3 regions of the Spartinivicinus poritis genome follow, and region 3 is predicted to be linked to each of the others. Evidence: predicted binding sites of a transcription regulator. Region 3 holds the regulator's gene; each other region holds the start of a gene.
What was found. The regulator FNR, encoded in region 3, switches genes on or off when oxygen is low (the NO sensors DNR and NnrR bind a similar motif). The targets are predictions, from matches to a motif close to TTGATNTANATCAA.
Positions count from the first base shown of each region.

Region 1: the regulator FNR is predicted to act here: its motif matches at 2,766-2,779, upstream of ORQ98_RS20390 (HP1242/YdcH family protein).
Region 2: the regulator FNR is predicted to act here: its motif matches at 8,542-8,555, upstream of ORQ98_RS20805 (Hsp20/alpha crystallin family protein).

Region 1 is NZ_JAPMOU010000033.1:512-11,574, forward strand. It holds gene ORQ98_RS20370 (substrate-binding periplasmic protein) at 1-411, opposite strand, end outside; gene ORQ98_RS20375 (hypothetical protein) at 840-980, shown strand; gene ORQ98_RS20380 (PilZ domain-containing protein) at 1,118-1,474, opposite strand; gene ORQ98_RS20385 (PAAR domain-containing protein) at 1,637-1,876, opposite strand; gene ORQ98_RS20390 (HP1242/YdcH family protein) at 2,321-2,557, opposite strand; gene ilvG (acetolactate synthase 2 catalytic subunit) at 3,178-4,839, shown strand; gene ORQ98_RS20400 (acetolactate synthase 2 small subunit) at 4,826-5,083, shown strand; gene ORQ98_RS20405 (diguanylate cyclase) at 5,279-6,529, opposite strand; gene ORQ98_RS20410 (nucleotidyltransferase domain-containing protein) at 6,682-7,767, opposite strand; gene ORQ98_RS20415 (HprK-related kinase A) at 7,751-8,716, opposite strand; gene ORQ98_RS20420 (HPr-rel-A system PqqD family peptide chaperone) at 8,713-9,021, opposite strand; gene ORQ98_RS20425 (hypothetical protein) at 9,077-9,649, opposite strand; gene ORQ98_RS20430 (sulfurtransferase) at 9,869-10,723, opposite strand; gene ORQ98_RS20435 (hypothetical protein) at 10,837-11,063, opposite strand, start outside.
Region 2 is NZ_JAPMOU010000034.1:38,125-49,187, reverse strand. It holds gene ORQ98_RS20845 (ATP-binding protein) at 1-503, shown strand, start outside; gene ORQ98_RS20840 (hypothetical protein) at 471-1,892, opposite strand; gene ORQ98_RS20835 (MiaE family protein) at 1,916-2,488, opposite strand; gene ORQ98_RS20830 (hypothetical protein) at 2,761-3,057, opposite strand; gene ORQ98_RS20825 (transporter substrate-binding domain-containing protein) at 3,174-4,103, opposite strand; gene ORQ98_RS20820 (DEAD/DEAH box helicase) at 4,140-5,933, shown strand; gene ORQ98_RS20815 (UDP-N-acetylmuramoyl-tripeptide--D-alanyl-D-alanine ligase) at 6,108-7,355, opposite strand; gene ORQ98_RS20810 (hypothetical protein) at 7,348-8,118, opposite strand; gene ORQ98_RS20805 (Hsp20/alpha crystallin family protein) at 8,586-9,131, shown strand; gene ORQ98_RS20800 (PEP/pyruvate-binding domain-containing protein) at 9,322-11,063, shown strand, end outside.
Region 3 is NZ_JAPMOU010000026.1:41,208-52,270, reverse strand. It holds gene ORQ98_RS18420 (Yip1 family protein) at 1-54, opposite strand, end outside; gene ORQ98_RS18415 (DUF547 domain-containing protein) at 700-1,527, shown strand; gene ttcA (tRNA 2-thiocytidine(32) synthetase TtcA) at 1,595-2,515, opposite strand; gene ORQ98_RS18405 (TraR/DksA family transcriptional regulator) at 2,730-3,059, shown strand; gene ORQ98_RS18400 (hypothetical protein) at 3,191-3,688, opposite strand; gene ORQ98_RS18395 (adenine phosphoribosyltransferase) at 4,112-4,654, opposite strand; gene fnr (fumarate/nitrate reduction transcriptional regulator Fnr) at 4,893-5,645, opposite strand; gene hemN (oxygen-independent coproporphyrinogen III oxidase) at 5,754-7,142, opposite strand; gene ORQ98_RS18380 (sulfite exporter TauE/SafE family protein) at 7,220-7,924, opposite strand; gene ccoS (cbb3-type cytochrome oxidase assembly protein CcoS) at 7,924-8,145, opposite strand; gene ORQ98_RS18370 (heavy metal translocating P-type ATPase) at 8,148-10,613, opposite strand; gene ORQ98_RS18365 (FixH family protein) at 10,631-11,063, opposite strand, start outside.

The sequences.
Region 1 (11,063 bases), on a different contig from region 3:
TTTCAGATCACTATTTTTTTTGACAAATACTTTATAGGTACTGTAATGAATAGGCATATCAAGAATATGACCAAACTTTTTTCTTGTTGATGTTATAAATGCAGAGAACCCACCATCACTTTTTCCTGTTTTTATTTCAAATATTACCCTTTTCCATGGACGAAAACTGATATTGCACTTAATATTGCTACGTCGACATAGTTCTTTGACTATATCGACATCAATTCCTTTCGCACTATTACCTTCTTGCCAGGTAAATGGAGCAAATTTATCAAGGGTGACTAAATTCAAAGTTTGTTGAGCTAGAGTAAGCCCTGTAAAGATGCTTATATAAACAACACATAGGCTTATGATACATTTCTTCATAGGAAAGTTTATAAGTAATACATTTTTAGTTAATACGTTGGTCATACTAACTTTAGCAGATGCCTTTAAGCTTTTCTTGGAGCTGCATAGGGCTACAGGATATCTGGACAAATAGTATTCTCTTATTGGATCCCAACCATAATTGATCAGAAATTAATCGCTTCCAAGCAAATCAAGCATAATGCAACTTGATACTACTATAGCGCACTTCTAAAAATAGACGCCCAAGGTTCTGGTTTAGCACTCATACCTAAGAGCATAATACGAGTATGCAATGATTGCTTGATAGGTCAATTTCGGCTTATCTGATCTAAATGACACTCTTTGTGCAAAATATTAACTGAATGACAACAACTTTATCCTACAGCAGACATATATAGCTACTATAATGTGGACTCAAGTCAGAGATATTCTAATTTTGATGTAGAAACATGGTAGCAAAAATATCAGTGAAACCACTTAGGTGAAGAGTGATGGAATTTTATATTAACTTTTTTATTGTATTAACAGCCTTCTTTATCAGTGTAGTTGTTCCCTCTTTGGGGTTACTCACTTATGCAGGCTATAAACGAAATAAGTACTATCAGGACTATACAAGCAAAACCACACTTTAGTCCCAAATATTTCAACAGTGACAATAATTTGAACGAATATTACAAACTATTTCATTATCGTAAGTATACTTTTAGTGATGAATTTAGCAATGCTTAACAAACGTAATTATTTATAACGCCGTAATGGGGACTGCTAATTAAATTGAATTCTCTACAAAGCGATAAATAAATTTTTTAGCTAACGGCTGTATTTTTTTAAACTGCAAACCAATATGATAATCACTTTTTCTTTTTATCACATGTTTCACCTCAGCTATTGCATAAATAATCAGTTGATTATTAAGATGATGCGCTTTAATCATGATGGATAATTTTTGCTTTATTTGAAAGGAAACCGATGTGGTTAACAGTACCCCTTGCACAGAAATATTAATAGCCTCCGCAGGTAATGCTTCACCATGATCTGTTCCTTTAATTGCTGTCTGCCAGTTTATCTCTTTACGGGGATAGGCACGCTGTTCCTGAGATACTGGTACATCTATCAGCTTGGTCATACTTAACTGTTATACACTATATACCATTGAGTGGCTCGGTATCTGGCTGTTCATATTGCTTTTCAGCCCATGCTCTTTATATAGATATTACTAATAAAGGGCCATAATACCTACCCTCAATATCAAAAAGCTAATAATATTAGGCTAGTAATAAAATCTCTTTTATAACTGAGTTATTGAAGCCCCTTCAACTAATTTATTCCCATTACTCACATCACTACCAGTAATAGCCACTGGCCGACCATCAATCTTAATAAAAGGATGCCCTGTAGTAATCACACTACCATCACTTAGTTTATCGCCAACTCGAGCTACAGCCTTACCACTCTCTATATGATTAGGACTCCCCTCAACGATGACATTGCCTTTTGTGTCTTTATCACCAACAAGAGCCCATTTCATCTTACTACCCTTCTTTAATATCTTTGACCATGGCAAGCTTGCTATAAGCTAGTACATTTTGTATTACCTGACTTAAGGGAGTTTCGATAATAGTAGCTTCAAGGATAGCCTTAATAATTTACATTTCTTATTAACTAAAGCTTAGCTTATTCACACCCAGCTTGTAGCTAGTCGATTGCTAGTTAATTAACCTCATTATTATCAAGTTTTGATTAAGAAACCAATTAATAATAAGGTATTATTTTACAGTCAATTAATACATCAAACCTTGTACTATTACCTACAGAGACAATACTTAGAGACAACCATCAAAACAAAAAAATCATAAGCTACAGTTTTTAAAGCTGTAGACTTACTTAGTCCTAAAATACTATATTTCAAAATAGTGTTTACAATTTAATAAAAAAAGGTGATGCATAAGGCATCACCTTTTCAATTGACTCACTAATGGGAAAGCATAGCGTAAATCTGGTCCTTTAATTTCATTCGACGTTTTTTTAATGAAAGATAGTTTTCATCACTCGTCGGAATGTCTCTCATCATCAAGCCACATAGCTGGTGATCAAGCGTGTGATATTCAGCTGCCATTTTGGCAAAGGTGGGATTTTCATGTTTTAGTTTATTAATTTGTTCCCGGCATTGAGGGAACTCATCGACTAGGCTGTGTTTATGCCTCAACATTGTTTTCCTCCCTATTACTCATCATTAAGTCTAGTAAGCCGTCGTTTACCACGCCAGCTAATTTTTCAGCTATGTTAACCTTCTCAAACAAACAACATCACTTGCAGCAGACTCAAGGCAACCTTATTAGTGCCGATTAACCTTTGCCAGCACTTAAGCGATTAACAAACCACAGAACTATGAATAACGGAAATAACCTCACGACTTATTGATGCGAGTCAACTTTCAGTAAAGCCACTTATGACTCTTGTTTTTTCCATCAAACTATGCTCTGATTAAAGAGGTGGGTGATAGGATATGCATTACACCGTTTCTTATACATCACTCGCTTCATGTTTGACAGGCTTGTTTCCTGAACAAGTAACAACTAAGACGCTATTAGACTATTCAATACGTGTTAGGTGTGGTTTAAGTAAGTTATCTAGTGATAAGTTAAATTGTAATGAATGCTTTGTTAGCCATTAAAAAAATTATCGTGAAAACACTTGTGGTGATTATTATTATGCACCAACAAGGGGGTTCACGTGGCTAACCAATAACCGAGCTACCGAATACTAAAACCCCCGACTTGAAAAAGCCGGGGGTTTTTTTTTGCAACAACAGTGATGTGAATTGACTCTATGAACGGCGCCCAGCACATTATTAAAACCCTAGAAACAGCAGGCATCAGCACATTATTTGGCTATCCCGGCGGAGCAATCATGCCCGTTTATGACGCACTCGTTGATAGCAAACTCAACCATGTTCTCTGTCGCCATGAACAAGGGGCTGCCTTAGCTGCTGATGGCTATGCCAGAAGCACGGGAAAACTAGGTGTTTGTTTAGCGACCTCCGGGCCAGGGGCTACCAATCTGCTTACGGGTATTGCCAATGCTCACTTAGATTCTATACCCATGCTGGCCATTACTGGGCAGGTTGCCAGTCCATTTATTGGTACGGATGCCTTTCAAGAAGTGGATATCCTTGGCATGGCTTTGCCTGTGGTTAAGCACAGCTTTCAAGTGCGAGCAGCCAATGAATTACCTTGGATGCTGAAAGAAGCAATGCAAATCGCAATGTCAGGACGCCCAGGACCTGTATTAATTGATGTACCAAAAGATATTCAACTTGCTGAAATACCTTCTTTAGTAGGCTTTCCTACAGCAGACTACAGTTTGCCTACAGCCGGCCCTGGTACAATTGAGGAGGCTAACCTACTAATCAAGCAAGCAAAGCGCCCATTACTATACAGTGGCGGTGGCGTTATGCTGGGTGGTGCAGTAAACGCCTTACGGAAATATGCCCAACAATCTGGTATCCCCTCAGTTAGCACCTTGAAAGGCATTGGTAACCACCTACCTGATGACCCTTATTATCTTGGGATGCTCGGCATGCATGGTACCAAAGCAGCTAATTTAGCTGTACAGCAATGTGATTTACTGATTTGTATCGGTGCTCGTTTTGATGATCGAGTCACAGGTAAACTGGACAGCTTTGCAGCAAAAGCAAAAATAATTCACCTGGATATTGATGCCGCCGAGTTTGGCAAACTTAAAATACCAGATGTCATTATCCATGGTGAGCTCAATTACAGTTTAAGCCAGTTAACTAATCCTGCTGCAATTGGCAATTGGCAACAATACTGTACAACACTGAAGCATCAGCACGCCTTCACTTACCCCAGCAACCCTCCTTCAATTTACGCTCCTCAGTTAATTAATCGCTTATCACAACTCGCAACTGAAAAAACCATTATCAGTTGCGATGTTGGCCAGCATCAAATGTGGGTAGCCCAACATTACCAGTTTACTCACCCCCGCCACCATCTTAGCAGCAGTGGCTTAGGCACTATGGGATACGGCCTTCCCGCTGCAATCGGAGCCCAGTTTGCCAACCCTGATGCCCAAGTGATTAATATTTCTGGTGATGGCTCATTTATGATGAACATCCAAGAGCTGGCAACCATTATTCGTTATCAGTTGCCCATTAAAATTATCATTATTGATAATCAACGACTGGGTATGGTAAGGCAATGGCAGACTCTATTTTTTACTGAAAGATACAGTGAAGTTGATTTATCAGATAACCCTGATTTTGTTAAAGTCGCCCAAGCATTTGGTTTAACAGCCCAATGTATTACCCAAGCAGAAGATGTTGAGTCTGCTCTGCAAACCTTGCTCAAAGCAACAACACCTTTTCTTTTACATGTATGTATCAACCCTAAAGACAACGTATGGCCACTAGTCCCCCCTGGTGTACCTAATGATGAGATGCTGGAGTGTACAAAAAATGAATTATTATGAGTTACAACTGGTTGCCCGTAACACCCCCGGTTGTCTAGAGCGGATTTTAAATACCAGTCGGGTTCGTGGCTTTGAAATAAAACATTTCAACGCCAAGTTACACCCCAGACACAACCATTTTAAAATTGAACTGGCTGTCGCCAGCAACAGAAGCCAACAACATTTGGTTATGCAACTCGCTAAGCAATATGACATTCGTGAGCTATCTCCTGCCAAGCGAAAATTTGCCGCTATAAAAGCATAATAAAGACTTACCTATTAAAGGCGACATATTTTACGATACTACATCACATACGAATGATTTTTAGATGCGACCATCAAATGCGAAATGCCATGCCCTTATAAATAAGTGGTGATTGGAGTGATGATAACAAAACCTGGAAATCACTCGTGAAAGGTATATTTTCTTATATGCTTTGTTAAGATTAGCTTGTGATATTTAGTCAATAATGAGTAAATTTCGGCCAGCTTGTTTTGCCCGATATAAGCATTTGTCAGCTATCGCCAGCATGTCACTGAGCGAGCTATATGTATTATCTGTTACTCCTATACTTATAGTGAAGCCTATATCGATACCACCAATAGTTAACTTCTGCTCAGCAACCAAACACCGAAAACTGTCTAGTAGTTGCTGACTTTTATCTACATCCAACCCTTTTAACAAAACGCAAAATTCTTCACCGCCCAATCTAGCTACAATAAATCGTGAAAACTTCTCTTTTAACACATCAGCGACTTTTGTTAATACATAGTCTCCAACCTCATGGCCATAACTATCATTGATCTGCTTAAAGTGATCAATATCTAGCATAGCCAAACTCAGTGGCTTATTCTGCTCTACAGCATTTTCATAGAGTTTCTCAGCCACCTGAAAGAAGTAGCGTCTGTTAGATAGGCCAGTTAAATAATCACTATTAGCTGCATCCTTCACTGCTTCGAGCAATTCCATTTCCTCTAGGTTATGCATTAACCTACAGTGTAACTCTTCATGATAAAAAGGTTTACGTAAAAAATCATTTGCGCCGTTTTTAATAAACTTAGCCGATAAGGCTCCACTACCCTCAGCAGACAAACCAATAATAATTAAGTTTTTATTATTCTGCTTATGCCGAATATTTTTTACTAGCTCATAGCCATTCATATTAGGCATATTATAATCGACAATCATCAATCGAATATCGGGTTGCTGCTGCAACATAGCTAAAGCTTCAATACCATCCTCTGCTTCCAATACTTGATAGAGATGCTGCTTTAAAGTTTTTCTAATAAAAGCACGGGTAGATTTTGAGTCATCCACTACAAGTACTTTAATAAACTGATTTTTTTGCAAACGCAAAATTAACTTAATAACATACTCATAAGAATAACGACTTTCTTTAAGTACATAATCAACAACCCCCTTATCTAACAGGGCTTCCCGCTTCTTATCATTATAAGAACCTGATAACACAATACAGGGAACATTCGCTGCAAGCACTTTATTAACCACTTCACCATTTGGCGCATCCGGTAAATTCAAGTCCACCACAGCTACTAAATAAGAACTATCTGACTGGTTCAGATATGACTCAGCTTCACTTAATGTTGCCGCAAATAATGGGGACAAATCTTGCTTCGCTTCAAATAAATGCTTAAGCACCTTTAAAACCATTGGGCTATCTTCAACAATTAGTACTGCACTCCCCTTCATACAGGCTTCCACTAGTAAAAGGCAGATTTATATACCACTATTTATATACAGCTACAGTGCAATGAGTCATTGAACCTTTTCATGACGGCTAGATAACAGTCATATTAGCTTAATAGTAGAGTATAGCAGTGTATCTCTTCAGCTAGAGTTAACTAAGCTTTTCCTGTCACTCGCATCCAAGATTTACGGGAAAGATGATTTAACAGCAATAAAGGAGGCATTTTCAGCCAATGGGAGCGTAAATAGAGCAACTGGCTTGCAACCTGTTTTCGTATTCGTTTTTGGCCTCTAGCCAAAGGCAACATAGCCTCTGGCATTGCCCAGCATTTAATACGCTGGAAAATACTGGTTGAACATTTGGGAAGCCTTGTCATCAGCTGCTCATTAACTGGAGTAGCAAAAAACTGCTCCAACAACCACAAAATATCAGCTAGTGGCAGCGTTACACCGAGCTTTAAAGCCCTCTCCTGCAGTTGCAGCCAAAAATCAGGAACATGCTTCTCCCCATAACGCAGTAGTTGATCAATATCGTATAAATCTCTAACTCGATTATGGTAATCCGCGTCATAGCCCAAATGCACGATGGTATGCAACACCATATCAGGCAAACACAAGGTGTTTAATCCTGGCTCAGCCAACGGAATAGATGCGGTTAGCAATAAAGATGGATCCGGGTTTAAACGACTGGTGCGGGGTAAAATTCGGTGATGAATATCAACATCATACAGCCGTTCACGATGACGATAAGGCGGCAGTTCATGCATCCACTGATGGTAGTATGCCTTATCATAGTCATTTTGCTTCGCACACTCCCAGCCATTGTCGATTAACAAGGTTTCGATTGTGGGCAAGTCAGCCTCATCAAATAATAAGTCAACATCTGCTAATAGCCGCCCTTCACTAACAGGAATTTTGTGATATAGGTATGCAGCTCCTTTTAACAGAGTCATTTGATAGCCAGCAGGATAGAGTACTCGCCTGAGCCGATTGATTTCCCAACGAGCATTACGTTGTAAGTATTGAGCAAATTGCAAAGCATCTTGGCACTGGCCTTGAACAGCTTCAGGTAGTTGTTGCCAAATCTGCTGTTGTTGAAAACTATTGGCTAAGGTAGCTAACATACCGGCTTGCTTAGCTTGAAAAAGTAAAACGTTCCACTGCTCTACTGAAAACTGGACTACAGTTGATGGTTGCTTTAATACCGTCAATAAATAGTGACTTTCAATCTGCTGTTTCATTAACCACTCGGCTTTTGTTATTGACTGGTGGAGAGACGAACTCCTGCTCATAAAGGCTAAGTAGCAACGGAATAACTGCCCGTAAGCTATCAAAATTCAATTCATAGCAATTACACTGATCTACTAACTGACGTGCAGCTTGAAAACCTGTGGTCGCTAATAATTTATAATTAAATGCATTATTGGCCAGTCTTAACAATGCTTGGGATTTCTCTACAGGAACCAATACATTATTAGCCCCTGCTTTGTAACGAGGGAAGATAATCCAGCGTGGTTGTGCTTTTTCCTGAGCCTGCTCAATACTTGCAGCAGGTGGACGAAAATGAGCCACCATTCCTTTGCGGGTTTTTTCAAATAAAGGGCCAATAACAGCTTCTGGGCTAAACCGCTTCATCACTTCAATTGAAGTATTTTTCAGTGGAGTCAACTTAGGCAATGGTTGTAATAAACCAGACTCTGGCTCGAGCAAACCAAACTCATCTGATAACATACGCCAGCCGCTGAGTGACAAAGCAGCACATAATGTGCTCTTGCCAGAACCCGGCCAAGCAGGAAATAGAATCGCATGGCCCTGCCGTTCTACTACAGCAGCATGCAACATTAAATAGCGATGAGCATGAGTCGCGATACACCAGTTGCTGCCCCACTCCAGCATGGGTAATGCGTGGTCTAGTGGAAAGGGCGCCATACCTGGATCGCCATCCGCTTTAAATTCCACCTGTGGTCGCCACCAACGACGCCATAACCGTGGTCGCCTTACCTGGATAGCAAAATCTATCAGTTGTGGTTGGGAAAATGTTGGATAATGAGCAAATAACCAATGTAGTTGGGAAACAAGTGTTTTACAGTTTTTAACGGTTAATTGAAATTTAAATGGACCTATTTGATACACCAAACCATTGCGAAGCCGCTCCTGTAGCTCCATTACTGTTAAATCAGCAATTTTCATGTAAATTCCGGCTCAATTAACCCTAAACAGTCCAAGTTATGGATCAAGCTACTGATTGATTTAGCAATCTGCTCTAAAGGCTGCTGCCATTGCTTAGCAAGGCTGATTATTAGTTGTTCAGCTGACATTGGCTTTTTAGCTAATAACAATAAGACATCTAACGACATGGTGTTTAATAAGTGTGTATCAGCAGATAAGCCATTAAACACAATAGTGTCTTCTCCCCAATCTGCCCACAGCAGCTGACCAAGGTCTGCCAAACGCCAGTTAATAGCTTCATCTTGTTGTTGGGTAAACGTTCCCATGGCTTATAGGGTAGACCAGATTAGTGTTGTAACCCAAGGGCTACAACACTTTTGTTCAGGGGCTTGGTTGGATGGAGACCCAACAAGAGTTAGTCAAGGGTGAGGTGCCTGGAGCGCTTTCAACACTCATTTGACGCATATCATCAAAGTGGACGAGAACACTCACGCTTTCAGAGCTTAACTGCCCTTCATTATTACTAACTGCTTGCTGCCATTCCATGAGTTGATCTTGATTGGGTGCTTCCGTTAATTGATTCATGTTTAACACATAGAGTGTACCATTAACTTCAATAACCTCTTGAGGCTCACCATTAGGGAGTGGCATAAAAATGTGCTTAGTACCCATTGCCCTTACCCAGCTTGGATCTTCACTCATACCATCCGCCTCAGATACCACCGCATCGGGAGCTGGTAAATTAGCCTCAGCTAGCTTCATGTCACAGGTTGCGCTGGTCGCCGCTAAAGCTGCACCACTTCTTAGGGTTAATACTATCGGCGCCCCAACTGCAGAAGCTTTGAGAAACTTCCGGCGCTGCACCTGCTTACTTGATAACTGCTCAAGGTCACTGGTCAAGGTTGTCTGCTGCCCATTCTCAACTGATTGCTTGCTATGCTCATTATTACTCATTGTCCCGCCAACTTGTTATCCGTTAAAAACTATCCTTTATTAAGCAAGGTTTGGTCCATACAATAATTTTATTTATACCTACAGAGCCAATAAGCGATTGACCATTATTACGATAATCCGCTATTAGCCTTCTGTAAAATTATGGGACAACCTTAGCCAGTCTATTTCAGCGAATATTTAAGGCTCTAACAAAGTCCTCCTGCTGATTTACTGTAGTAGTTATCCCTTATTTTGGACCACAGCAACTGGCCTGCTTGCGCTGGCCACCCATTCACTCCAAGAGCCAGGGTATAATCGAGGCCGCCCTATGCCTGCCAGTTCCATTGCAAAGATATTATGGCAAGCAGTCACTCCAGAGCCACAATAGCACACCAAATCTGTGACCTCTTTAACTGGCAAGGCTTTAAATCGCTCAGCTAATTGATGCTTCGGTAAAAAGCATCCTATTTTTGTTAAATTTCCTTGAAAAGGTAAATTAAGTGCACCAGGTATATGGCCTGCAATAGGGTCGATTGGCTCCTGCTCTCCCGAGTAACGCATTGCAGCCCGAGCATCAACCAAACACCACTTTGGTTGACTCAATTGCTGTAACACCTCATCAGTTGATACCCACATATCGGAATCTGGCTGCCCTACAAAGTTACCCAGTATTTTAGTCGGCAGCTCTGTCGTCACTGGCAACTTAGCCTCCTGCCAGGCCTGAAAGCCACCATCTAGAATAGCGACTTGAGTCTTACCCAACCAGGTTAGCAGCCACCAGAGCCTTGCAGCCTGACTACTATCTTGTTGATCATACACAACGACTATTGAGTCCTGGTTAATACCCCAAGTCCTCAGTTGCTCATTTAAACGATTTACATCAGGCAACGGGTGTCGTCCTGTTTCACCCGGCACAACTTGGCCAGACAAGTCTTTTTCTAAGTCAGCGAAAACGGCACCAGGAATATGCTGCTGATCATAAGCTTGTTGGCCAGCATCGGGATCAGCCAGAGAGAAACGACAATCAATTATGCATAAGTTATTATTAAGAGAAAGCTGCTTTGATAGCCAGTGGGGTGTTACCAGCATGTCCATAAAAACGACCTTGTAATTAGAGAAAGAAATAAAACCTAAGCTGTATTTTTATTTTCCCAGCTGATTTTAATTGGTAACACATATTTAAGAAATAGACATTTAAGAAACACTGCTTAGCTTTCTTCATCCATGGTCTTAATCGCTTCTTCAGCCGAAAGTTCTTTACCTTTTAGCTCAGCCATCACATCAACCCCATCTAACACAATAGGATCTTTAACTATAATTCTAGTTCGTTGGTTTCTAGTAGCAGTTGATAGATTATCTTGATCTATAGAAGGCTGAAGATTGTCCACTGTTTCAGTCATAGCCTGACTAGGAGTTGGCTGCAGCGCTTGTGCAG
Region 2 (11,063 bases), on a different contig from region 3:
ACCGGGTTGAACAGAGTATTGCCAGCGCTGAGCCGGAATTATTTAGCTTAAAATCAGTGGTTGAGGGTATGGGGCAAGCTTATCAAAGTGTATACCCTAACAAAGAATTCAAATTGGAAATTACTGATAACAGTTGCCAGTTATGGGGTGAACCTGAATTAATCAGTCAGATGTTGGATAAGCTGGTTAGCAATGCTGCTGATTTTACCACTGATGGCCAGCAAATTGCCATTGAGCTGGCTGTGTTAGAAAATGACTATTTGCTTGCAGTAAGCAACGAAGGGCCATTATTGCCTGAAACTATGCGCCATCAGCTGTTTGATTCGCTGGTTTCCGTGCGAAAAGAAGCCAACAATAAACAACACTTAGGGTTTGGTTTATATATTGTTAAGTTGATTGTTGACTTCTATGAAGGCGAGGTTACTGCTGATAATCTGGATGACTTATCTGGTGTTATTTTCACAATCACCTTACCTAAAGTTAACAGCCTCACTATTACGTAGTTTATCTAGAATCAAGTTCAATCCTTCAATTAAATTAGCTTGTAAGTCCGGCAAAGGTTCAGTTCCCCATTGTGATAGTTCATTAAAGATAGGGGTGTCGACTAATTGTTGGAGAGGCAGAGAGGGTAAAAAATTATCTCTGCATAAATGGATGAATTTTAGGGTGCGAAAGCCATCAAACCAATCAGTAATCGTTGCTTGCCATTGTTGAGGAGTAGGGGGCTGCTTTAATACATGTTGAATTAGCTTATTTATTCCCAGCCACTCTAGTACTTTAAGCACTGACTGACAGTCTGTTGGTGCAAGTTGTTGTGATAGCAGATATTCAGCAAAGGCATGTTGCCAGTCGGTTTGTGAGCTTAGCAGAGTTATTAGGTTTTTATTTAACCAATTAAGTGTTAATTTGAGCCAATAAAAGCAGCCAGGTTGATAGTAGCAATATTCAGTTAGGGGCTCCGGTAATTGACAAATAGTATTTAAAGCAGGTCCAGTACCAAATGGAACTCGATCTGAAAGCCTGGCATTCACCCTGATTGATTGAGAGAGCTGTGTGATGGAGCCTAGTTTCGCTAATTTATTTAAACAGTAAAAATCTTCTCCGCCAGCACGCTTGGGAAACCCTCTTACCTGACAGTAGTAGGAGATATTAATAGTAAGTAGGCTGCCAATAGTATGATAAGCAAAAGGAGAGTTGGCCCAGTTTAGCCCGGCAACATAATATCTTAACTTAATGTCGTATAGCTGTTGGGCAACTTGCTGTTTTTTATAATGATTGGGCTTATAGTGACTGAGTTGCTTGCCATTATCACAGTCAACTGGGGCAGGTACTTCATGACTAAAATTAAATACGGCAGCTGCAGTGATATTTGTTAAGTGGCTACAAGCATTAAAATAATCAACAGGTAAAACGACATCAGCATCAGATGAAAATAACCAATGGTTTAACAGTTTTTGCTGATGATATAACTGGCAAGCAATATCAGCCCCTATTTTTCTGGCTAAACCAACCCCTTGTTGTGATGGAATAACAGAGCCAGGCTGATTGCGATTGACGACTAAAATGTAATGGTGCTTAAGCCATTGATAAAGAGTTAAGTGTTGTTGTTGCCATTGCTGTTGTAGGCTTTGATTGATGTGGTTAATTAACTGGTTATTTTTTGCTATTTTATCATCACTGGCTTGTTCAGGCTGGTTCACAACCAAAATCAGTAAGCAGGGATGAGAGGCTGCTGTAAAAGCAGGGGCTAGCTGTTGTAAAAAGCGGTAGTCTTCATTATAAGCGGGGATAACTAATGCTTGGTGAAATACCACAGGTATATTAGCCGCCACTGCTGCTTCTGGCTCAGCATAAACCGTTAAATATTGGGTAATAGGTGATCGTTTGGCCATCGTTTATTAGAGGTGCCCTTAAGTTAGTGTAGGGCTGCTCTTATGGGCAAATTAGCGACAATATTTGCCTCAAATGCTAACAACTCTTCAAGGCGCTCATCGACTGAGGCTTTATCAACATAGCGATAAGCAAGCTCTAAAAACAGCTCAAAATGACGGCCTTCTGAGCGAGTAATAGCGGTGTAAAACTTTTTTAGCTGCCCTTCTGGTAAAGCCTCGGCGACCAGCCCAAACCGTTCATGGCCACGAGCTTCCACGATACTGGCGATTAATAATCGGTCTAACAAATAAGCTTCTTTGCCTTGTCGAATAGCCTTGCGAAACTCGTTTACATAAGGATCTTTAACATCAGGTACAAGTTGCAAGCCTTGTTGGTAGATCAATTGGGATACTTCGCGAAAATGGCTTAGCTCCTCAATAGCTAAATCAATCATGGCTTTTATCAGCTCAGGTTTATCTGGGTAGTGAGAAACCATAGACATTGCCATGCCTGAGGCTTTTTTCTCAGCGGTCGCATGGTCTAATAAAAAGGCATCAAAATCAGCCATCACTGCTTCAATCCACGCAGCAGGCGTTGCAAACTGCAGCTTGTACATAGTTTGTAGGTATCCTAAAACATCACAAAGGTGGGGATATTAGCCAATTTAATCGCAATCTACCAGGTGAGAGGCTCGTGCAAAACTACTGCGCTTGCAAACACTGCATTAAAAATCGACTTAAAATGCTCATTTATTAGGTATAAACTCCGCTTTTTCGTCAATTTTTGCCTTGTCTTTGCTGCGCTCCTGACTTTTTGCGACAGCCTCGGGGGTAATGAGATAGCACCTTCATGAGAAAGGTGCCAGAAAGTGAAAACCTGATTAACTTGTTAGCGGTTTCTTACCTCTACAGCCTCAATTTTATCGAAAGGCACTAGGGCATCATAAAACTCCTTACCTGTCAGGCTTTTCAGTTGCACCAAGTGCTGGCCTATTGTGCCTACTGTGCCAGAAAGTGTTTTGCCTGAAACCAGGTGAAGAGTCACGGCTTTTTTGGTTTTCTGCATCAGGTAACTTTTAACTGTATCCTGAGTTGAGGGGGCAGTTTTTACCGTTTCAGCAGCATAGTTAGTGGCTGAAAATGCGTATAAAGAGATACACAAGCAAGCAAAAAGAGTGCGTTTCATTATATTACAACCTACGTCTAAAGATTATAGATAGTTTTATAGACTATTTTAGCGAAGATGGTTATTAATATTTTTCTAAATTGAGTAATATCTTTTATTTCAGTATGTCTCTGTGATTAATGCTCTGCGTGTATTAAATCTCCGTTGTATTTTTGTATAATCTTGCTGAATTCACCACTCGTCTTGATCGTTTGCAAACCATGGTTAAACTGGGTAATTAATGCAGGGAGAGTGGTTTTTTTACTAAACATGACATGGATACTGCCTGTGTTGATCATTGGCATGGGGTGTCTGATAATTTGCTTACTTAAGCCGACTTTTTTTAAGTCAATTTCTGTGCCTGGTGGGTAGCCAATAAAACCGTCAATTCGATTGGCGATTAATTTAAAAAAATTATCCTGTTCCGTTTCCGCTATATTTATATACTTCTTGAATAAAGCTGTTTTTAGGAGTTGACTAAATTTGTCACCATAATAATTACCTCGACGAATACCAAGACGAAACTTCAGGTGAGGTAATTCTGTAAGAGTCATAAAGTTAAATTTATGAAGGTCTTCTTTACGAATATAGATAGCAATATATTCGTGTCGATAGGGTTCTGAAAAATAAGCAAACATTTCCCGTTTACTGGTTTTAGAGGCTTGTGCGGCTATATCGAGTAGTCCTTGCTCTAACCAATGTACTTGCCTTTTCCATGGTATGTCCAAGCGAATAATTAATTGACACCCCATAAGGGTGAAGATGGTCTTAATTAGCTCAACATCTAGCCCAGTTAACTGGGCATTTTGATCAAGATAAGACCAGGGCTCGGTGTGAGTATCAAAGCTAACAGTTAAAGGTTTTTTGCATAGCTTGCTGGCATCAATATGGCAACTGAATAGTATCATTAAGAGCATGAATGAAATTTTTTGCAGCTTCATGCTTGAAAGTGTAGCTAAGGAATGTGCATGAAATAACTTCATTACAAACAAAACAGTAAGGCTATTTCTGGAAATATGGTAAACTGCCCAATGACAAATTTTATTTTCTACTGGTTTGGCCTCCATTACTGTAGCCTGCCCTGTTACTGAGGAAACAACTTAATGTCTTCAACACCTTCGCAGCCAACATTTGCGGACTTGGCGCTGACTGATTCATTACTGAAAGCGCTGGATGAAGTGGGGTATGAAACACCTTCCCCCATCCAGGCTGAATGTATTCCGCACTTGCTGGAAGGTAGTGACATTCTTGGCCAGGCTCAAACGGGTAGTGGTAAAACAGCTGCTTTTGCTTTGCCGTTACTGGCCAGGCTTAACCTGAAAGAAACCAAGCCACAGGTATTAGTATTAACCCCTACACGAGAGCTAGCAATCCAGGTAGCGGAAGCCTTTCAAAGCTATGCCAAGTATATGAAAGGTTTTCATGTGCTGCCTATCTACGGTGGGCAAAGTTACTCAGTTCAGTTACGGCAGTTAAAAAGAGGGGTGCATGTTGTAGTGGGTACCCCTGGCCGGGTAATGGACAATATTCGTCGTGGCAGTCTGCAGCTGGATAACCTGCAAGCTTTAGTGTTAGACGAAGCGGATGAAATGCTGCGGATGGGCTTTATTGACGATGTAGAGTGGATTATGGAACAAACGCCAGCCACACGACAGGTTGCGTTGTTTTCTGCCACTATGCCAACAGTCATCAGAAAAGTAGCAAGACAGCATTTAAAAGACCCTAAAGAAGTCAAAATTGCCATGCAAACGGCTACTGCAGAAACCATCAGTCAACGCTATTGGTCTGTGCGAGGGGTTAACAAGTTAGATGCTTTAACGCGTATTTTAGAAGTGGAAAACTTCGATGCCATGATTATCTTTGTTCGTACCAAAACAGCGACCATTGAATTGGCAGAAAAGTTAGAAGCTCGGGGGTATTCTTGTGCGGCATTAAATGGTGATATGCCGCAGAAACAGCGGGAAATGACCGTTAATCGATTAAAAAAACAGCAGCTAGATATTGTCATTGCAACGGATGTAGCTGCACGTGGCTTGGATGTTGAGCGAATTAGTCATGTGGTGAACTACGACATCCCATATGATACTGAAGCTTATATTCACCGAATTGGTCGTACTGGACGTGCTGGACGAGAAGGACAGGCTATCTTATTTGTTGCCCCTCGTGAAATGCGTATGTTACGGGCAATTGAAAAAGCCACTAAACAAACAATAGCAGCAATGGCTTTGCCATCACCTAAGGATATCAATGATCAGCGAATTGAGCGCTTCAAGCAACGGATTACAAACACATTGGCAGGTAATGAGCTGGAGTTATTCTATAAGTTAGTATCTGAATACCAGGCAGAACACGAAATTGATGCGATTAATATTGCAGCGGCTTTAGCTAAAATGGTACAAGGTGAACAGCCTCTATTGCTGAATTTAAAGCCTGAAAAATTTAAAAGTGAAGAGCCGGAAGAAAAAGGCAGAAAGCGCAGGCAGTACAGCCATCAGGCAGAGCCACTAAAAGCCCATCCAGATATTGAAATGCAACGTTACCGGGTCGATGTAGGGCGTGATCATGGTTTGAAGCCAGGTAACTTGGTTGGTGCTATTGCCAACGAGGCAGATATAGAAAGCCAGTATATTGGTGAAATATGCATATACGATGAATTCAGTACAGTTGACTTACCTGCAGGCATGCCTAAAGATGTGCTACAGCTATTAAAAGGTGTTTATGTTTGTAGCCAAAAGCTGAATATAGGTACAGCAGGTAAAGAGCTTCCTGTCACTGAACGTAAGCCTAAACGGCATAAAAAGAAGGACTCGTTTAAAGGTAGCAAACGACGTAAAAGTAATAGTAATAGCAGCAGGCAAGCTAAAAGCGGTAAAAAAACAAAGCCTGTGAAAAAATAACAACAGGATTTTTGAGCTCGGTTATTTCTCATACTTTTTCCTGTAAAAGCTAATGAAATAACTGAGCTAATAGATCGAATCTTTCACCAGAGCATACAATTTTTTCTATAGCTTACTGAAACCCAAGGGCTTAGAATTTAAAGCTCCTCTAAAAATAATTACTTCTGAGGGTGTTTATATAATTTCACTACTTGAAAGTAATTCAGTTAATTGTTCAAGGTGAAATTTTCTTGAGCCCTTAACTAATACACGATCCTCTTTAGTGGCATAATTAGAAATATAGTTAGCTATATTATCAATTGAATTGAATCTTAATAAATGATAATCGATATTTTTTAGTTCTGAATGAGCTTGAGCGAAGTTTTTGCCAATTGTAATGACTGTTTGTATATTTAAATAAGATAGCTGCTTTAAAATTTGAATATGAAAAAATACACTTTTTTCACCTAACTCAAGCATATCAGAAAGGATTACAATTTTTTTACCTTTGGTTTGTATTTTACTGAAACATAATAAAGCCTGCTTAACAGAAAAAGGGTTGGCATTATAACAATCTACTATCCATTTGCCGTAGGGGGTATCAATAATTTCTGAACGCAAATGTGGTGGTTTAAATTGACTTAACCTCTGTGAAATTATAGGCAGTGGAATATCTAACTTTGAGCAAATTGCAATACATGCAATAGCATTATATAAGTTATGAGTACCAGGTAACTGTAGATTAAAGCAGGTATCATTTATAACAAATGTGGGTAGTTGCTCGTTATTCCATAATAAAACACTTGGCTTAAAGTTGCTGCTATTAACACCAAAGGTAATTAGTTGGGCATGATCAACATTAATGTTTTTGTTGAGTAAAGAGTCATCAGAGTTTATAAAAGCGATATGATTTGGTTTGTCAATAATAATGTTGCTTTTTTCATTTAATACACCATCTAAGTCATGTAACCCCTCTAAATGACTGTTTTGAATATTAGTGATAACAGACCAGTGTGGTTTAATCACATTAACTGACTCTTTTATATCTCCGGGGCTATTAGTACCCATTTCAATAATAGCTAGTTCGGTGTTTTCGTGTAACTGTAAAGATGTGAAAGCAATACCAATTGCATTGTTATAGTTTTTAGGGGTAGCAACAGTATTAAAAGTATCTTTACATACATGTAAAACCATATCTTTAGTCGTTGTTTTACCACAACTACCAGTAATAGCAATCACCTGTGCTCCAATAGTAGACGCATAAACGGATGCATACTGTTTTAGCGTAAGTTCAACTTTGTTTTCAGGTACTCCAAAAATATTTGATAAGAGATATAGATTTTTATATAAACACTCTCTAACAGTAGTCGCGCTTGTTAGTACAGAGTTTAAATGAGGCTTTATTTTTTGTATAATTTCGATAATATTTTTTTGATTAGACATTTTTTGTTAAAAGCAGTTTTATATTTATAAAAGAAGAAGCTAAAAAATTGAATGTAGTCAAAGGGACATAAACTCTTATGCCCTTACCAGAGTAAAAATTAGGATTGATGGATTTATAATATTCATAATGAGGAGAGCTGTTGTCAGGGATACGCTTAAACCGACCAATATTGGGGATTGTAGGTTTTACTTTGAATTGCCAAGGATTGTCTATAGTGGCTAATTGGCAACCTTTTGACATTGCAACCCTATATGTAATTTTTTTTATAACTAATGATGGGGTAAATTTATAGTTTGGATAAAATTCATATACCCTTTGGGCGTGAAATAAATAGGAAGCGGGAGATGTCGTGGATGAAATACATACGACTTTTGTAAATGGATATTTTAATTTTAACTTTATAAAGGAATAAAAGAAGTACTTTACTAATATATAAGTTGGTTTGTACTGTAAGTCAAAGTAAATACTTGTTCCTAAAGCAATGAACTTAAGTTTATCTATTTTTTCTAAGTTAATACTTACAACTGTGAACCCGATAATTCGGTCTTTATCATTATAAAACAATGCTAATGAGTCGGTTCCTGACCGCGGTAAGATTTTACGTTTAAAGTTATCAAAGTTAACGTTAGTATGAGTTAACGAAAAAATTTGATAAAGTGTTGTTGCATACTTTTCTATTAGAGAGGTAGTTACCTCTTGTGGTCTGTAGTGTTTATAGTAAGTAACGGCTTTCCTTATGTTCACGCTATGAATAAACCCCATAATATTTATCACTTTTAGAAATGGTTAAGTTAATTTTTTGCTATGTCAATAACAAAAAGCCGTAAAATTTTATAATGTATTGGTTTGTAGGAGATTATCTCGAAACAAATGATGTAAACCAATAATGAGAGTGATGCTAAGTAGTAGGCAGTGTGACTACACAAAACTGCATGATATGCTGTTTATATTATGGATGTTATAAACTTGGTTATAAATATAAAAAAATTGTAATTAACTAATTATTTATAATAATAGGTGTTTATAAAAACTAATCTATTTTTAATTTTGATGTTATTTTTTAACCTTGTGAGTATGTAAGCATTTGTTGTGCTATAAATACATGTGCTTGAATATTGTGGATGTAAACAATAAGTTGCATTTATATTGCTGAAATATAAATGATGCATTACAAAATAGTATATATTGATTTAAATCAATTCAACTATTTAATAAAGGAAACTATGTTTATGAACGTAAAGGACTTAATCCCCTGGAATTGGCTTAAAGATGAAGAAGAGCATGAAGCTAAAAATTTAACTACAAATAGGTCTTATGATCCGATGACCAATCCACTCGTCCAATTTCATAAAGAAGTTGATCGACTGTTTGACAGTATGTTTAAGGGCGTAGGCTTACCAAGTTTTTCAGAAGAGTGGTCAAGAATGCCAAACAGTTTGTTTAAGCCTAGCGTTGACATTAGTGCAAAAGATAAAGAATACGTAATTAGTGTAGAAGTTCCTGGTGTTGATGAAAAAGACATTAAACTGGAAATGAGAGATAATACACTAATCATTAGTGGTGAAAAGAAACATAAAAAAGAAGAAAAGGAGGAGCATCACTATCGAGTTGAACGCAGTTATGGAAAGTTTCAACGTATGCTTGCGATACCTGAGGATGCTAATGCTGATGAAATTAGGGCATCATTCAAAAATGGTGTTTTAAGTATAAAACTTCCTAGAAAAGAGCTTCCAGAAAGTAAGACAAAGAAAATAGAAATTAAAAAAACTGGCTAAAGTAAATTGCCGGTTTTTCGTATGAGATGGGCCTAAATAATTATATTGATTATTTACTACAGGCCCATAAATAAAGTTGAAGTTTTAATACTAATTGAATAAGCAAAAATATTCCATTTAAGAGTGTTTGTGGCTATAGCCATAAGTGGTTGATCATTAGTTATTATTAAAAAATAATCAAGGAGTGATTTTGACATTGCTATACTTTAACGATATTAACCAAAATAATAAAGAAGTTGGCGGCAAAGCTTATAATCTAGCATGTTTATATCAAGGTAAGTTACCTGTGCCAGAGGGCATTATATTAACTGCTTTACCTACTAAGCAAGCTGAATGGGATGAAATTTTTGATTGGTGGAATAGTATAGGCTATAAGCCACTTGCTGTAAGAAGTTCTGCGAGTGATGAAGATGATAGCCAAGTAAGTTTTGCTGGGCAAAATAATAGCTACTTGAATGTCAGAGACAATCAAACTTTACAAATAACAGTCACTAAGTGTTTTGATTCAATAAATAAAATTTCTTCTAAGGTATATCGAGAACACTTTCTGGGAAAGACAAGCAGTGGAAGTATGAATGTGCTTGTACAAATAATGGTTAAACCAAAATTTTCTGGTGTTTATTTCTCCTCAGACCCTAGAGGAAAAAAAACTGGTGATTTGATTGAATTCATAGAGGGGTACGGGGAAGCTTTGGTATCAGGGAAGCAAACACCATACAGAATTTATGGAGGAGTTCTACAAGAAAATCACTCGATGTGGAAAAAAGCATTCACAGACGATATTCAGAAAATGGGTGAAATAGTTAAAAGTCTACTAGGTGTTGAAGTGGATATGGAATGGGCTATTGATGAGGAAGATCAATTAAAGCTATTACAAGCTAGACCAATTACTGCGGCATATACTTACTCAACACATTTAAGAATTGTTGAGCAAGAGCTAGAAAGACTTCATCATCAATATGATCAAAATACAACCTGGGATGGACAAACATTTGCTGAATGGACAGGTATACAAAGTTATATAACATACACTCTTTGGCAGAAAGCATTTTCACCACATAATGCATTTGGAGATGCATTAAAAAAATTAGGTTATTTAAGCTTTGTTGATAATGACTTTTCTCCTCATGAATCTATTCTAGATAGAGTCTTTGGTAGGGCTTATATAAATCTAAACAAGATGTTTCCTTTATACTTTGGACCTATTCCATATTCAATAGACTTAAAACCTAGACCGCATTTAAAATTTAGTATTAAGGAGTTAACTGCACAATCTTTAATAAGAACTCCTCTTGCAATTTATAATATGGTCAAGGTTGGCTGGAATTTAAGTAGTAGACGTAAGTATTGGCAGGATCAGTGTTTAAGAGAGTTAGCAAAATTTAAGCATAAAATGGATAGGCCATTTGATCCTACTATGTATCAAAGCTGGGAAAACGTAGAGTTACTAAAGAGGTTTGCTAAAGAGTGTCATGTTTTTACAAAAAATAGTCTATTATGGCCATTTATTTTAATTATTTTAACAGAAGCGACGCTGCATTCACTTGAGGCTATTTTGAGTAATTTGCTGGGGGAACAGCAGGCAAAAAAAACGTTAAAACGATGGATGGCTATTGGTTTAAAAACAGTTAGTTATGAAATGAATAGATATTTTAAAAGAGCGTGTGAAGATGTTAATAAACAACCATTTTTTATGGCTAGGTATGGTCATCGAGGAGCAGGTGAGCTGGACCTATCCAACCCTAGGTGGATTGAGTTAGGTCAAAAAGCTTTTGTTAACCTTAAAAAAATTGGATCAACTAGTGAAGAAATCAATTATGCTACAGATAAAGTAGAAGACGAAATAAATAACTTGAAAACATTTAAAAAATCGATAATTTTACAAGAATGGCAGTTGTTGAAGTCTATGCTTGAGCTGAGAGAATCATGGAA
Region 3 (11,063 bases):
CCGCCACTCTTGTTGGGGAGTTGTAAATAACCCCCAGATGTGATTTAACAGCATGTGTTACCTCCTTGGCTTTTTAAGTATCAAGTAAAGTAGACATCATACCCTTCGCGAATGGATCTTTAGGGTTTGTTGTCGTCGCTGACCACCATGGATGGTGGGAATGCAGTTTCAGCAGGAGCATTTAACTGCCTTCACCCCAATCATGTATAAAAACATAAACTCATGGGGCCTCATCGCTCGACGGCCGCCCCTAAAAATCATTCGCATTGGCTATAGATAAGGGGATGCCCTACTTGTTGATTCTTGAAAGCAGCATACGGAAAACAAAAAAATTGTTTCACCACATTTAGGTTACTCTTAAAACTTAGGGAGCAGTATAAATGGCTGCTTTTTGTACCTGTTATTGTTAGTTTATGGTTTGTTTTTTATGCGTTTTTATTTCTTTTATTAGCTTATGTTAAATCCAGTTAACAGGTTCAGTATAAATAAATCAGCTTACAGGGTCACTTGATTTGTTATAGTTTTCAGTGCTTATAAAGCGTTTTTTTAAACATTATTAACCTTTTTCCTTATTTATATGACTAATAGTTATGAACAAAACATATCTTTAGTTTGAAAATGAAAGAGTTATCAAACCGTACCTTTCTTTTACTAATGTAAAGAAGGCTTAATTTATCGGGAGGTTAATAAGTGGTTGTAATGAAACGTAAGCTGTGGGGTTTATTATGGGGGTTGGCTGTATTGATCGTTTGTCAGCCTACTCTTTCTGTTGCGGCACCAAAAGCCAACTTATGGCATTTTTGGCAAACCAGTAATGAACAAAATAGCCACCAAATTAACCATCAACGATGGCAGCAGCTGTTAAACCAACACTTGGTGGTTAAACCTGAGGGGCATTTGTTTAATTACAATGAAGTGAGTGCTAGTGATAAACAGCAGTTGGCTCGTTATATTGAACAACTGAGTCATATTGATCCGCGCCAATATAAAAAACAAGAGCAGTTTGCTTATTGGGTTAATTTATATAATGCGTTGACTGTACAATTGGTGTTGAATAACTACCCTGTCAGCTCAATTAAAAAACTGGGTAAAGGCATTTTTAGTTTTGGCCCTTGGGATGATGAAATTATTCGTATTGCTGGCCAGGCAATTACCTTGAATGATATTGAGCACCGTATTCTCAGGCCTATCTGGCAAGATCAGCGGATTCACTATGTGGTCAATTGTGCTAGCTTGGGTTGCCCTGATTTAGCTACTCAAGCGTTAACGGCAGATAATCAAGAGCAAGTATTAGAGGCGGCAACTAAACGGTTTATCAATCAGGCTAAAGGGGTTTCATTTTCGAAGCAAGGGCTTGTATTATCAAAAATATACGACTGGTATCAGGTTGATTTCGGTGATAACGAAACTGCTTTAATACAGCACTTACAGCAATATGCCCAGCCAGCTTTGCGTAAGCAGTTAGCGCAATTTAAAGGCGATATCAGCTACCAATATGATTGGAATTTAAATGAAGTGAAGAAGTAAAAAAGTAGTATGACAGGCTGGTAAGGTGATACCAACCTAGAATAGTGTTTGCTATTTGGGCGTTCTGCTACAGTGAAATAAGCTTTACCACTGATGGTTGTTCTTCTGCATCTGTGCTTTCATCAATACCTGCTTGGTAATCTAAGCTGGGTGGGTCAAAGGCCTGATCTCCATCAGGGAATGGCTGGTCTTGTGTTGTTAGTGATTGAAAGTCAAACAGGCTTGTGTCTACCATATGTGATGGAACGATATTTTGCGTTGCACGAAACATGCTTTCAATACGCCCAGGGAACTGGCGGTCCCACTGGTTTAGCATGGCTTTCATCTGTTTACGCTGCAGGTTTTCCTGAGAGCCACACAGGTTACAAGGAATGATCGGAAAATCTTTCAAATTGGCGTATTTGGCAATGTCTTTTTCACGGCTGTAGGCTAGTGGACGAATAACCATGTGCTGGCCATCATCTGAAACCAGTTTGGCAGGCATAGCTTTCATTTTGCCACCATAAAACATATTTAATAGTAAGGTTTCGATGATATCGTCACGATGATGGCCTAGAGCAATCTTAGTGGCGCCTAGCTTTTTTGCGGTACTGTATAAGATACCTCGTCTCAGTCTTGAGCATAAGGCACAGGTGGTTTTTCCTTCGGGTACTTTGTCTTTAACAATACTGTAAGTGTCTTCTTCAACAATTAAATAGTCAATATTCAGTGAATTTAGGTAGTTAGGTAGTACTTCCTCGGGAAAGCCAGGCTGCTTTTGGTCCAGGTTAACTGCCACAATAGAAAAGTTGATAGGGGCATGTTGTTGTAGGTTAAGCAAGATATCCAGCAGCGTGTAGCTGTCCTTACCACCAGACAAGCAACACATGACTTTGTCACCGTCTTCAATCATATTGAAGTCGGCAATGGCTCGGCCCACTTCGCGACGTAAGCGTTTTTGTAGCTTGTTAAGGGTGAGTTTGTCAGATTTTGGCTTTTGCATAGACATCGTTACAGCTAAGTGAAGGCAACCAGGTAATGGGGGGCTGATTATACCTGAGCCTGTTGTTAATGAGAATAAAGTATGTGGGTAAGGGGAAGAGAAGCAAACTTTTTGTCTGTATTGTTTGCCCAATCAATAGGAACGTTAGAAAACGCTATAGTTAGATAAAGTAAGTCAATAACAGTTTTTAATAACGAATGTGAAAGTGGTGAGGCACTGCATGACATTATATGAAGACATAAAACGTCAACTACAGGCTAAACAAGTGGAGTTGGAACAGCGATTGTCGCGACTGAAGCGGGATGCAGTAAAACCCACCAGCCGAGACTGGTCAGAGCAGGCACAAGAACGTGAAAATGATGAGGTGGTCGATGCTCTAGGTAATGAGACTTTATCAGAGTTAATCAAGGTCCAGCGTGCATTAACACGTATTGATAATGAAGAGTATCTGTTTTGTAGTCATTGTGGGCAGGAGATTGCACCTGCTCGATTAAAGGTAATGCCTTATACGGATTTGTGTATTCAGTGTGCTGAGCAGTTATCAGGTTAAGTAAATAGGCAATACAGGAACATATGCGCTTGCTTAAAAAGTTAATAGTCAGCAAGTAAATATAAAATATTAACAGACTATATTTTCAACCTACTGCGGTAATTAATATAAGCAGTTGCTATGTTAGACCGTCAGGCTGCTTGCGGAGTACCCAGGATATACTGATGGTAATTATGGATAAAGTCGTCTAATGAGGCCTGGGGTTTACCATGGTAATAACGGCGCCAGCATTTCCCTAACAACCCTAAATTGGATGGATCACCTTTAGTCGGAAAATTTGGGACACGCTGGTAAACCATCCAGGCAATGGCTGTTGCATAACTCAGGTTAGTGGCTAATTCTTGGTGGGGATTTTCCAAAAATTCATGCTGGCTGGCCAATCCCCTTACCTGACTTGCCAGTTCTGGTAATTGAACCAAATATTTATCCCAAATATTTCTATGCATAATAGGGGTAATGCAATAAATGCCATAGGAATGATGTTTTTTAGGGCGTAGGTAGAAGCCTAGCCCACTTTCCTGAGCAGCTGTCCCCATTAGCAAATTTTCTGCTAAGCAATGCTTGATTTGCAATTGCTTTAAAGTGGGTTGAACGACATAATGTCTTAGTTCTTCTGCACAAATGCCCATTATTCAGCTCTCATTTTCCCTACGTTTATTGTTTTTAATGCATTTTTTTGACCAGTATGGGCCTTTACTGCTGTTGGCATTCCTTTTCTTCATTACAAAAAAATGACTGATATTCAATAAAATCCTGTTTTATGGTTAGTGTAGACTGAAATACACAACTTAACGGCTTGCTTTACTTGGAAAAAGTTAAAAAGTGTTTGATAAGGATAATGCTCTGAAGAATGGGGTTAGCGGTAGTGGAAATATTACTTTCGCTTTTTAACCTACCTGATGTTTGTTGAGCAAGATGAACAAGAAAATTATAAAGTGATCAAATAGCTGACAGAGTTGTCATTTAAATGACGGTGAAATTAGCGGTAACAGCTTTACTCTTCGATAACCAGCGCACCCTTTGATGGGCGCGCATTGGTGCAGCCAGGCCTGCTAGTCTTTAGCAAAGGCACAAAGTGTATAAACAGGAATATCCGAATCCTGGAGTTTTTGACTGCCACCTAAATCAGGCAAGTCAATAATGGCCGCTGTTTCATAAATACTACCCCCTAACTGTCGGGTTAAGGTTGCTGCGGCAAGAAGAGTGCCTCCCGTTGCAATCAAGTCATCCACTAGCAGAATACTTGCACCACTTTCAAAAGCATCATGTTGTACTTCTAGCACTGCTTTTCCATATTCGATGTCATATTCTTCTGCAATGGTTTGTGTAGGTAGCTTGCCTTGTTTTCGAAATAGCACTAGAGGCTTATTCAGCTCATAGGAAATGACCGAGCCTAGTAAAAAACCACGAGCTTCCATTGCGCCAATATGGGTAAAATCGGCATCAACATAACGTTGAATGAAGCTATCAACCACCATTCGTTGTGCTTTTGGTGATTTATATAAGGGAGTAATATCACGAAACATGACACCAGGGCTGGGCCAGTCAGGAACACTACGGATTAATGACTTTACATAATATTCGTCAAATATCATTATAATTTTTCCAGATAATGGTTTATCGATGCTTTTTCCCAGCTAAGGGACATGCACGAAATCACTTGCTGGATTTTTGCTCCAAGCTCGTTTGGCAAGGCGCAAAAAAGAAGGCATAGTGGGCTTATGTCGAGTTTTTGCCCTAACCACCAATAAACTTATAGCGCCAAGCGGGATGGATTGGAGCCAAAACTGTCAGCTATTTCGTGCACGTTCCTAAGTTTGCTGGGTAGGAAGGTTAGCCTGTTAATGAATCATTGGCTTGATTAACAGGTTTGCCCCCAGCTAAAGAGCAAATAGTCATGGAATCCTTGATCAGAATTTCCTTACCATTGGCATCAATTAAGCCATTTTTTTGGAAGCGCGTGAAGACACGACTAACTGTTTCTACCGCAAGCCCCAAGTAATTGCCCATCTCATTGCGAGACATGGGGAGTCTGAAAGCTTGAGAGGAAAAGCCCCGGCGACGGAAGCGGGCAGCTAAGTTTAAGAGAAAGGTTGCAATCCGCTCATCGGCATTTTTCTTACTGAGTAGCAGCATCATTTGCTGATCTTCGCGAATTTCTTTACTCATGATTTGCATTAATTTACGACGTAGCTCAGGCAGAGTACTGGCCAGCTCATCCAGTTTTTCGAAGGGGATTTCACAGACCATAGTGGTTTCAACTGCTTGAGCTGATACTGGATAATGTTCATCATCAATACCACTTAACCCAACTAATTCACTTGGTAACTGGAAGCCAGTAATTTGTTCAACGCCATCATCAGTGGTGGTGTAGGTTTTTAAGGCGCCAGAGCGAACAGCATAGATAGAGCTGAACGTGTCACCCTGGAAAAACAAATGCTCACCTTTGCGTAGCGGCTTGCCTCGTTTAATAATGCTGTCTAGCGTATCAATATCTTCTATTTTTAAGGCAATAGGCAGGCAAAGGGTGCTTAATATACAGTCTTTGCAAGCGACTTGGTTGATAGGTTTTACTTTGGCAGTCATTGTTACGCTGAGGCCTCGAACGCATAAAGTTGTTAATTTAGGCTAACGGGTACATTCTGATTATTGTAGGGGGTGAACCCGGTTAGCAACAAGCGAAAATTTCTAGTATTAAATGACTTTAGAAAATAAATTTTCCGTTGACTGTTTGCTTGCCAGATATCGATCAAACACCATACAGATATTTCTGGCTAATAGCCTTCCATTGTTGGTGATAGTTAACTTGCTATCGGCTAAGGTAATGAGCCCATCTTCAAGCATTGGCATAAGTTGCATAATTTCTTCCCGGAAATAAACATGCCAATTTATTCCAAGAGGTTGGCAATACTCAGCTAAATCTACCTGAAAATGGCAGATTAGCTGTTGAATAATACTTCGTCTAAGTAAATCATCCTGGTTTAATCGAAAGCCACGTTTAATTGGTAACTGATTATTTTCGATTGACTGAATATAGTCATCAAGTGCAGTGTGATTTTGGCAGTAAACATCACCAATCTGACTAATTGAAGACACCCCAAGCCCAATTAAGTCGCAATGGCCATGGGTGGTATAGCCTTGAAAGTTACGATGTAACTCGCCTTTTGCTTGAGCAATAGCCAGTTTATCATCAGGCAAAGCAAAGTGATCCATACCAATATAGTGGTAGCCAGCTGCCTGTAGCCGGTCAATACTGTGCTGTAAAATACTGAGTTTTTCTGTAGCAGAAGGTAAGTCGTTGGGCTTAATTCGTCGTTGTGGCTTAAACCGATGGGGTAAGTGGGCGTAATTAAATATCGAGAGCCGGTCGGGTGAGAGAGCAATGACTTTATCAAGGGTTTCTAAAAAGCTGGTTGTAGTTTGAAAAGGTAATCCATAAATTAAATCCACATTAATGGATTTAAATAATAATGCTCTGGCTGCTTCAAAAATAGCCTCTGTTTCAGCCTCTGATTGAACTCGATTAACCGCTTTTTGCACAACCGGATTAAAATCCTGAATGCCTAAACTAATACGATTAAATCCCAAGGAGCGTAATAACCCCATGGTTGGCCAGTCAGCTTCTCGTGGGTCTATTTCAATCGAGTAATCCCCATCAATATCATCCACCAGTTGAAAGTGTTGCTCCAGCAGCTTAAACAACTGGGCGGTTTGCTCATGGGTCAAAAAGGTAGGGGTACCACCTCCCCAGTGCAGTTGCTCAACCACAGGCTTGCAGTCTAATTGCTGAGAGATAAGCTGGATTTCTTTTTCCAATACCGTCAGATAGGGCAGAGCTTTTTGCCGGTTTTTGGTAATAATTTTATTACAGCCGCAGTAATAACAAACACTGGCACAAAATGGGATGTGTACATACAGCGACAGTGGTGTTTGCTGATGTTTGAGTTTTGTTAAAGCCTGTTGATAGTGGTCAGGCTCAAATGATTCTGAAAACTCAACGGCAGTAGGGTATGAGGTATAACGTGGGCCTTGCTGATTATATCGTTCGATAAGCGAGGACTGCCACTTCAAAGGTCCTAACATAAACTTGGCCTGTCACTGTTGATACAGATTAACAGTGTAAAGCGGTGGTCTGGAAAAGAATTGACATGAGTCAATGGTCAATGATGATGGGCATGACTGTTATGGCTTGGCATTAACAGTGCCTGGTGAGGGCCTGGAATCGTCCATATGCCAAAGCCAATCATAAAAATCGCTGCCACTGTGCGAGTGAGGTGGTGGGCAATAAATTGCTTCAATACATCAGCGAAAAAACCAGTCGCTAATACAGTGGGGAGTGTACCTAAGCCAAACCCCAGCATTAATAAACCGCCCTCAAGTGTATTGCCACTGGCTGCAGACCAGGTGAGGGCGCTGTAAATAAGCCCACAGGGCAGCCAGCCCCATAAAATACCTAAACAAAAGCCCTGTTTACTATTGGTTGCGGGTAAAAAAGGTTTAGTTAACGGCTGAATATAACGCCACAGGTGTTGTCCTGCTTGTTCTAGCCAAGTCAGTGCTTTCCACCAGTTAGCGATATAACAGGCCATTAAAATCAGTAAAATGCCTGCTAACCAGCGGAGCCCTTGATTAGCAGCAGGTCCCAGTTGCTGAATAGACCAGCCTAAACTGCCGACTAACATGCCTGCTAGAGTATAGCTGGTAATACGGCCGGTATTATAGCTAAGTAGTACGGGCAGTTTTTTCTGTTTTGGTAGGTGAAGGCTGATTGCTGCCATGATTCCACCGCACATCCCCAAACAGTGGGCACCACCCAGTAAGCCTAATAAAAAAGCGCTGATTAGTTGGCTTAGTTCAATACTCATTACGGTTTATCAGTATCAGAGGCGTGTTGCTTATCAGTCGAAGCAGGCTGGTTTTCCGCTTGCTTTTGAGTAGTGGGGTTGGACTCATCATCAAATAAAATACTGTGAGCAGGGCTTTCTAAATCATCAAATTGGCCGCTATCTACTGCCCAGAAAAAAATCCAAACCCCAATAGCAACAAAAATCAGGGCAATGGGAATAAGTAGATAAATTGACTCCATAATCAGACACCTGTGGTATTTTGATGGGGTTGCTGACTATTCCATGTGGACTTAGCTGTCGTATCAGGCTGAGCCTGATTAGCTTGTTGGGCACTCAGCCTAAGCGCATTCAGTACCACAACCAGTGAGCTGCTGGTCATCCCAATGGCAGCTGCCCAAGGGGGAATCATACCTAATGCTGCTAAAGGTAGTGCTACCACATTATAAGTTAGCGACCAGATTAAATTACCCCGAATAATTTGCCGGGTTTTTTGTGCTTTAGTTAAGGCGGTCAGTAATGTGGCAAGTTTTCCATTAAGCAAAATTCCATCAGCATGGGTTTTAGCTAAGTCGGTGGCAGAACCCATAGCAACCGAAACATCCGCAGCGGCTAATACGGGAGCGTCGTTTACTCCATCTCCTACCATTAGCACTTTATCCCCTTGGTCTTGTAAGGCATTGATATAAGCCAGCTTATCTTCGGGAGAAGCGCCTTGCTTAAGGTTGTGGATAGTTAAAGCGTGGGCAGTATTGCTGGCCTGTGTTGAGCGGTCGCCTGTTAACAAAGAGAGTGTGAATCCTTGTTGTTGTAAAGCCGCTATCGTATCAGCCGCCTCTTCCCGCAAACTATCATTGACTTCAAACCAGGCAATGGGCTGCTGGTCATCAGCCAGCAGTAACCAGTGACCATGGTGGGATGGTGGGGAAATTATTTCAGCGGGCCAGGCATGGCTAGCAATACCAATTCGATAGTTTGTACCATCAATTGTGCCACTGATGCCTTGGCCTGGAGTGTTTGTAATATCGACTGCTTGGAGGGCAGAAGAAGCTGGGAAAGCTTTTGCTATCGGGTGCTCCGAGTGTATTTCTAACGCAGCAGCTAAGGCCATAGCTTGGTCAGTCTTGATTGCTGCTATGGGTATCACCTGGGTGAGACTAAACTGTCCAGTGGTGAGCGTACCAGTTTTATCAAACACAATATGGTTGATGGTAGTTAAGCCTTCTAATAAATGCCCTTTAGTGATGATAAAGCCTTGTTGTTGTAAAGCGTAAGTGGCTGCAGTCAGCGCTGTGGGGGTTGCCAGTGAAAGTGCACAAGGGCAGGTTACCACCAATACTGATAACGTAACCCATAGGGCATCTTCTGGTGCGAGCTGCCACCAACAGAAAAATACCAGAGAAGCGATTACTAATACGCTAGCCACAAAATAATGGGCAACTTTATTCGCCAATAATGCAATGGGGGGTTTATCCTGTTGGGCTTGGTTGAGTAGCTGTTCGATACAAGCCAGTTGGGTATCAGGACCTGTATGAGTGATTTGAACCTGAATGGGTTGATCCACATTAATACTGCCAGCAATAACCTGATCACCCACTTGACGTGGCTCAGGTAAAAACTCGCCAGTGAGGGTTGCTTCATTAATGGTGGTTTGCCCAGCTAAAATAGTCCCATCAGCTGGTATTGTGGCACCAGGCTTGACCAGGATGGTGTCAGCTGGTTTGAGAAGGGTTAAGGGGATAACAGCCTCTTTACCCTCGGTGATGAGAGTGACCTGATCAGGCAATAATTGGTTTAATCGGTAGCCACTAAGGTGGGCGCGTTGTCGGGTATTAAATTCGACAAACCGGCCCAATAGCAGGAAGAAGGTAAACATACAGACAGAGTCAAAGTAGACTTCTCCACTATTGGTCAACATTGCCCAGCTACTGGCCGAATAAGCGCCACCAATAGCCAGGGCAATGGGGACATCCATACTCAGTTGGCGAGTGCGAATATCTCGCCAGGCGGTTTGGAAAAATGGCTTGGCTGCATAAAACACTACGGGTGTAGTAACGATGAAGCTAACCCAGCGCAAAAACCATTGATGTTGCTCTGCAATGCCTTGTAATGTACCCGCGTATAACGCCACCGCATACATCATTACCTGCATGGCGCCAATCCCAGCTACCGCTAACTGACGTACCATTTTTCGGCGGCGTTTGGCCATCAGGCTTTGTTGTTGATTAGGGTGGAAGGGGAGCGGTGGGTAGCCAATCTGCTGCAGAGCTGCCATTAATTGACTTAATGGCATGGCTTTAGCGTCCCAGCTAAGCTGGAGTTGATGTTGGGTAAAGTTGACAGTTGCTTGCTTAACCGCAGGGAATTGCTGTAAGTGCTGTTCAATAAGCCAAATACAAGCTGCACAGTGAATATTTTCTAACAGTAATAATGCTGTTCTATCCCCATTTGGCAGGGTTTTAACAAAGGTATCCTGCAAGGCGGGCTCATCATACACTTGAAACTGTTGAGCGTTAGCCTCGGCTTTAGTGGCTTTGTTGGTGCGATACTGGTAGTACTGGCTCAGGCCGCCTTGGTCAATCGCTTCCGCTACAGTTTGACAGGCAGGGCAGCACATTGGTTGTTGCTCACCAGCAATAGTGGCAAAAAATGTGGTTGAGCCTGCAGTAATGGGGGTGCCACAATGAAAACAATCAGTAAGTTGGGCCACAGCGAAATACCAACCCCTTAATTGGTTTCGGTTGTGGCAGTTGCAGTAGTACTGCCTAGACTGATAGTTTCCTGCTCATTGCTAAGATACCAGGCAGAAATCAGCCGCCAATCATTATCTGTGTACTTATCTCGCTCAGTAGGAATGGTTTCCAGTTGAATGTAGCGCTTCCCTTTTACCTGCTGTTTGAGTTGCCCGACATAATGGCCTTTAGCAATATGTCGCATCAGCAGGGATTGATCATCGTCTGGAATGGTAGGTGATACCAGGCTTAAACTCAGCTTGGCAGGGAATTGGGCTAATTCACCTGTGAGTTTGACATTGATGTCACCTGTTAGGTTATCAACCTTAATAGTGGCAGCTAGCTGTAAATCTTTGGCTTTATAATCTCGGGATAAGTCATTACGGATGGCTAGGCCATCTTTGTAATAATTATCCCGCACTAAGGTA